Regions from separate parts of the Adlercreutzia rubneri genome, predicted to be linked through region 1. Evidence: predicted binding sites of a transcription regulator. Region 1 holds the regulator's gene; the other holds the start of a gene.
What was found. Region 1 encodes HrcA, which represses chaperone genes, less so after heat shock. Its sites were predicted from a motif close to TNTTAGCANNCNNNNNNNNNGNNTGCTAANA; they were not measured.

Region 1 (3,409 bases):
CCCCCGCCGCCAGCCGGAGCACCCGCGCGTGCTTCGCGTCGTCGAGTGCCAGGCGCAGCGGGAACACTGCCTCCGTTTCGGCAGCGAGCACTTGGTTTTCCAGGAAGAAGCGCGGCAACGACATGATCAGTAGTCCTACTCGAAAATGTCGCGGAGCTTCTGCAAGGGCGAGCGCTTCTCCTCGTTCACGTCCTCGCCCATCTCCTCGGCCAGCTCCTCCAAAAGCTCGCGCTCGCGCTTGGAGAGCTTCTTCGGCACCTCCACGGCGATGTGCGCGAACAAATCGCCGCGAGCGTCGCTTTTCAGGCGCGGCATGCCGAAGCCCTTCACGCGCACGATCTGGTCGTTCTGACAGCCCTCGGGGATGGCAACCGTGACCTTCTCGTCCTCGTAGATGCCGTCGATTTCGATATCGGCGCCGAGCGCCGCCTGCACCATGGGAACCACGAGCTTGCAGTGCAGGTTGTCGCCGTCGCGCTCGAAGAACTCGTCGGGGGCGATGCGCACGGTGACGATGAGGTCGCCGGCCGGCGCACCCTGCATGCCCGCTTCGCCGAAGCCGTGGATGCGCAGCTGCTGGCCGTCGCGGATGCCCTTGGGGATCTCCACCGAGACGCGCTGGCGGTCGGGCACGCGCCCCTGGCCCTCGCACTCGGGGCACGGGTTGTCGATGACCGTGCCGGTGCCGTGGCAGGCGGGGCACGTGGTGGCCGATTGCATGTCGCCCAAGAAGGTGTGCTGCACGGTGACGACCCGACCGGTACCGTGACATTCCTCGCAGGTCACTTCCTTGCCGTCCTCGCCCAGGCCCGTGCCGTCGCAATCGGGACACGGCGCCAGGCGGTCGTACACGATCTCCTTCTTCTCGCCGGTCGCCGCCTCTTTCAGCGTGATGCGGATGCCCACGCCCATGTCGCGGCCGTCCTTGCGCACCTGGCGGCCGCCTGCGGCCGCGCCGCCGAAGAAGGTGGAGAAGATATCACCCATGCCGCCGAAGCCGCCACCGAACAAGTCCTCGAAATCGATGCCGACGCCGCCGTAGGGGCCGCCGCCACTCGCCGCGCCGGGAATCGTGCCAAAGCGGTCGTACTGGGCCTTCTTCTGGGGGTCGGACAGCACGTCGTAGGCCTCGTTCAGCTCCTTGAACTGGTCTTCGGCATCCGGTGCCTTGTTCACGTCCGGGTGCAGCTCCCGCGCCCTATGGCGAAATGCTTTCTTGATCTCGGCTTCGGAGGCGTCGCGGGAGACGCCGAGGATTTCGTAGAGGTCCTTAGTTGCGGCCATGATAGGTGAATCTTGCCTTTCTTCGTTCGTTCTTCCGTATTCTTGGGTAACGCACGTCTACTCGCCGTGCAGCGCGCACTGGGCGGCGCGGACGGCGCGGATGGCGCGCTCGTAGTTCATGCGGGTGGGGCCGATGACGGCGACGACGCCCTCGGACTCGCCGCGCCCATAGGGGCAGGCCACGATAGAGACACCGGCGAGCTCCGAGGCGGGGTTCTCGTGCCCGATGCGCACCATGACCGGCCCCCCTTCCGCGGCGGCCTCGTCGAAGGTGTTCAGCAGCACGCGGTCGTCCTCCAGCACTTCTATGACCGGCAGCAGGGCCTTCGAATCGCTGAACTCCGGCTGGCGCAGAAGCGCCGAGACACCGAGGCTGTGGGCACGAGCGCTTTCGGACTCGCCCAAGCATTCTATGACCTCGTCGATGATGAGCTGCACGAGCGGGTCGCTGAGGGCCTCTACGGTGCCGGCGTCCATGGAGCGGCGCACGTCGCGGGCCGAGTGCCCGGCGAGCACCCGGTTCAGCAGGTTCTGGGCACCTGCCAGCTCGTCGGCGGAGACCTCGTCGGCGAAGGTGACCGTGCGGTTGACCACCTGGCCGTCCTCGGCCACCACGATGACGATGGCCTGCCAGGGCGAAAGCGACACCAGCGTGATCTGACGAATGCGGCCCGCGAGCACCGAGGGCGCCATGACAATGGACAGGCAGTTGGTGAGCCGCGCGAGGGCCGCCGAGGTGCGTTCCATGAGCGCGTCCAGCTCCGAGGCCGAGGCGCGCAGCTCGTCAACCATGGCCTGGTGCGGGCGCTCCTCCTCGGCCAATCCCGACGAGAGCAGCTCGTCGACGAAGGTGCGGTAGCCGGCGTCGGTGGGCACGCGCCCGGCAGAGGTGTGCGGCTGCTGGATGAAGCCGGCGTCTTCCAGAGCAGAGAGGTCGTTGCGCACCGTGGCGGGGCTCACGCCCAGGCGGTGCCGCTCGGTCAGGGTACGCGAGCCCACGGGGAGCGCGTACTCGATGTAGTCCTCGATCAGCGCGCGCAGCACTCTCTGGCGCCTCTCCGACAGCATATCCGCTCCTCTCGCCTTCCCGCCTCGTCCCGCGCGTCGGGCGCGGAACCTTCCGTTGTTGACGCCATTTTAGCAACCGCAAGGCGAGAGTGCTAATGGAAGCGCCCATCTCGACGCAAGCGACACACAACCGCCGACAGAAGGCGGCTGTGCCCCTGGTGCACTGCTTCTGTAGGGGCAGACCTCGGTCTGCCCTCTTCGAGAGGATCGCCCGTTCTCGAGCGGCGGTGCTTGCACCGCCCTCCCGAGAAAGAAAGATTTTCGGCGTTGAGAAGGGGCGACCAAGGTCGCCCCCTACGGAGGTGGTATGCGAAGCAGGGACGATGGGTTGGCTTACGGGGCGAGGTCGAGGAGGCGGCCGTAGAGCTCATTGCCACAGAGCCAGCCGGCGTCGGTGGGGCGCCAACGGCCGTCCGCGTGTTCGACCAGGCCCAGGTCGGCCAGTTCATCGAAGGCGACGAGGACCGAGCCGCCCTCGGTCTCAAAGGCCGCTGCGGCCAACCGCGTGCCCCCACCCGTTTCGGTGCCGTCGATGACCGCCGCCGCCCGCGCCACCCGCTCGTCGGAGACGCCGCGGGCCATGCGCATGCCCAGCATGAGGTCTTCGGCGGCCATCTGCCGCGCGTCCAGGTCATCCACCACCTGTCCGTCCTGCACCCGCATGCGACGCTCGGCGTTCTGGGTCATGGTGACGGCCGAGCGCCCCAGCCCCAGGTAGGGCTTGCCCGTCCAGTAGGCCGTGTTGTGGCGGCTCTCGAACCCGGGCCTCGCGTAGCTTGCCACCTCGTAGCGGTGAAAGCCCGCGTCCTCCAGGATGCGCTGAGCCTCCTCCATGGCCGCCGCTTCCGCATCCTCGTCGGGCTCGAGCATCTCGCCCCGCATAATGGCGGCATCGAAGGGCGTATGGGGTTCAATGGTCAGCGGGTACACCGACACATGGTTCGCGCCGAGCGCCACCGCCTCCCGCACGCTTTCCGCGAAGGACTCCTCGCTCTGACCCGGGATGCCGCACATCAGATCCACCGATACGTTCTCGAAGCGCTCCTGGGCCGCGCGC
Region 2 (3,409 bases), on a different contig from region 1:
CAGGGCGCCGATGGCGTCCACGAGCGCCACGCCGCCGCCGGCGACGATGCCCTCTTCCACAGCCGCACGGGTCGCCTGCAGGGCGTCCTCGATGCGGGACTTCTTCTCCTTCAGCTCGGACTCGGTGGCAGCGCCCACCTTCAGCACGGCCACGCCGCCGGAGAGCTTCGCCAGGCGCTCCTGGGCCTTCTCGCGGTCGAAGTCGGAATCGACGCGCTCGAGCTCGGCACGGATGATCTGGATGCGGTTCTCAATGTCTTCCTTCTTGCCCGCGCCGTCCACGATAAGGGCGGTGTCCTTGGTGACCTTCACGGTCTTGGCGGTACCGAGCATCTCCATCGTGGCGTCGGCCATGGTCATGCCAAAGTCCTTGTCGATGACCTGGGCGCCGGTGACCACGGCGATGTCCTCGAGGATGCGCTTGCGGCGGTCGCCGAAGCCGGGAGCCTTGATGGCCACGACGTTCAGGGTGCCGCGCAGACGGTTCAGCAGGATGGTGGACAGGGCCTCGCCCTCGACGTCCTCAGCCACGATGAACAGCGGGCGCTGGGCGCGCATGACTTCCTCCAGCAGCGGAACCATGTCCTGGATGGAGTTGATCTTCATGTCGGTCAGCAGGATGAAGGGGTCCTTCAGCACCGCTTCCATCTTCTCCATATCGGTGGCCATATAGGGGGAGATGTAGCCGCGCTCGTACTGCATGCCCTCGACGATGTCCATGTCGATGCCGAAGATGGTCTGGGACTCCTCCACGGAGATGGCGCCGTCGTTGCCCACGGCGTCCATGGCCTCGGCGATCTTGTCGCCGATGGCGGCGTCGCCGGCGGAGATGCGGCCGACGTTGGCGATCTGCTCCTTGGTGGACACCGGGGTGGCGTCGGCCTTGATGGCGGCCACGATGGCGTCGGTGGCCTTCTCGATGCCGCGGCGAATGCCCAGCGCGTCGGCGCCAGCGGTCACGTTCTTCAGGCCCTCGGAGACGATGACGTCGGCGAGGAGGGTGGCGGTGGTGGTGCCGTCGCCGGCCACGTCGTTGGTCTTCACGGCCACCTCGCGCACCAGCTGGGCGCCCATGTTCTCGACCGGGTTCTCCAGCTCGACTTCCTTGGCGACAGTCACGCCATCGTTGGTGATGAGCGGGGCGCCGTAGGACTTCTCCAGAGCCACGTAGCGGCCCTTGGGGCCGAGCGTCACCTTGACGGCATCGGCCAGCTTGGAGACGCCCGCGGCCAAGCCGGAGCGGGCATCGGTATCGAACTTGATTTCCTTAGCCATAAGTTCGCGTTCCTTTCAGTGGATCTATCTTCTCGGTTTATCTTCTCAGTTATTCAACTACGGCGTAAATGTCGTCGGCGCGCAGAATCAGCACGTTCTCGCCGTCCAGCGTCACCTCAGTGCCGCCGAACTTGCCGTAGATGACCTTGTCGCCGACCTTAATAGGCATAGGAAGCAGCTTGCCGTCCTTGTCCATCTTGCCCTCGCCCACGGCGATGATGGTACCGGTCTGGGGCTTCTCCTTGGCATCGGAGGCCAGGAACAGGCCGGACGCGGTGGTAACCTCGGCCTCGTCCTGCTTCAGGATGACGCGGTCGCCCAGAGGCTTCAAATTCATAGCTTGCCGTCCTTTCAATGGTTGTTGTAGCGCCTTCGCGCAACTTCCAATTTAACCACTCGGTTAGGTTAAGTGCTAGCACTCGGTAGCAACGAGTGCTAAACAGTTACGCATCATAACAGCTACGGGAAGGAATGCAAGAGGGGACGGAGAAAAACTTGAGTTTTTTTCACTCAAGTTTCCTGTGATTATAATCTTGATCAGGGATTACTTTTCAAGTTGGAATTTGTGCAGGTGAACAGTCTCCCTAGGGGGCAGGCGTCACCAAACCCGTCTCGTAGGCAAAGACGACGAGCTGGGCGCGGTCGTGAGCATCAGTCTTAGCCATGACGCGGGCCAGATGCGTCTTCACCGTGGCCGGCGAGATGAACAGCTCTTCGGCGATCTCGTCGTTGGAAAGGCCCCGGGCCACCAGCACGAGAATCTCGCGCTCACGGTCGGTGAGGCTCGTCAGCGCGGCGCGGCGAGTCTCGGCCACATCGGCGGCGCCCCAGCCGCCCCGCGGGCGCGCGGCCACGAAGGTCTCCACCAGCCGGCGCATCACCGAGGGCTGGATGAGCGCGTCGCCTCGGGCCACGACGCGGATGGCCGCCACGATCTCGTCGGGGTCGGCGTCCTTCAGCAAAAAGCCGCTCGCCCCGGCGCCCAGAGCATCGTAAACGTACTCGTCCACGTCGAAGGTGGTGAGCACGAGCACCCGGGTTTTTGCGAGCAGCGGGTTGCCCGTAATGGCGCGGGTGGCCTCGATGCCGTTCATTTCAGGCATGCGGATGTCCATGAGTACCACGTCGGGCCGAAGGCGCTGCGCCTCCTGTACCGCATCGGCCCCGTTTCGGGCCTCGCCGACGATCTCGATGCCCTCGTAGGTGCCGAGAATGGCCTTGAAGCCGCCGCGCACGAGATCCTGGTCGTCCACGACGAGCACGCGGATGGGATCGGCCTCACTCATGGGTCTCCTCCTTCTGGCTGAGGGGAACGCTCACGGCAATGCGCACGCCGCCGAGCGGACTTGGGAACGCGGAGAACGTGCCCTGTAGAAGCCGCGCGCGCTCGCGCATGCCGAGCAGGCCGTGGTGACCGGCCGCGGCGGCCGGGGCAGCGAGCCCCTTCCCGTCGTCGTCGACGACAAGCTCGGCGAAGCCCTCCCGCTTCGTGGACAGTGCCAGCGTCGCACGGCGCGCCCCGGCGTGGCGCACGATATTCGTGGCCGCCTCACGCGCGATGCCGAAGAGGGCCACGTCGATGAACGCCGGCACGCAGGCGCGGTCGTAGGCGGTCTCGTCCAGCGTGACCTCGATATCGGCACCTTCCAAATAGGACACCAAATCGCCCATGCGATCGGTGCCCTGGGTGGGCGTCGTCTCGGCCGGCCCCTCCCCCGCGCGCAGCACGCCGATCATGGCGCGGATTTCCTCCAGAGCGCCCTTGGCGGTGCGACGCACCTCGGCGATGGCCTCCTTGGCGGCGGCGGGATCGCGATCGACCAGGCGCTCGGCGGCCGCGGCCTGGATACTCACAGCCGACAGCGAATGGGCCGTGATGTCGTGCACCTCCCGGGCGATGGAGACGCGCTCGGCCTCCACCCGGCGGCGCGCCTCGGCGTCGCGGCCGCGCTCGGCGGCAATCGCGCGCTCCTCGATGGCGCGGGTGCGCTCCTGGTGCTCGTGCAGGGCGTAGCCGGCGAAGGCGGCGGCCAGGGCCAGGGCCATGTTCTGGAACACGGTGAGCTGCGTCAAGATGCGCGACTGCTCCGGAGGCGCCGGAGCGAACAGCAGCACGAGGCACATGACCACGCAC

Region 2: the regulator HrcA is predicted to act here: its motif matches at 1,686-1,716, upstream of GO707_RS02795 (co-chaperone GroES).

Annotation. Positions count from the first base shown of each region.
Region 1 is NZ_WPOO01000001.1:236,229-239,637, forward strand. Features, by position in the region: gene GO707_RS01030 (RsmE family RNA methyltransferase) at 1-124, opposite strand, end outside; gene dnaJ (molecular chaperone DnaJ) at 136-1,284, opposite strand; gene hrcA (heat-inducible transcriptional repressor HrcA) at 1,342-2,352, opposite strand; gene hemW (radical SAM family heme chaperone HemW) at 2,686-3,409, opposite strand, start outside.
Region 2 is NZ_WPOO01000003.1:45,558-48,966, forward strand. Features, by position in the region: gene groL (chaperonin GroEL) at 1-1,275, opposite strand, end outside; gene GO707_RS02795 (co-chaperone GroES) at 1,325-1,612, opposite strand; gene GO707_RS02800 (response regulator) at 1,860-2,561, opposite strand; gene GO707_RS02805 (sensor histidine kinase) at 2,554-3,409, opposite strand, start outside.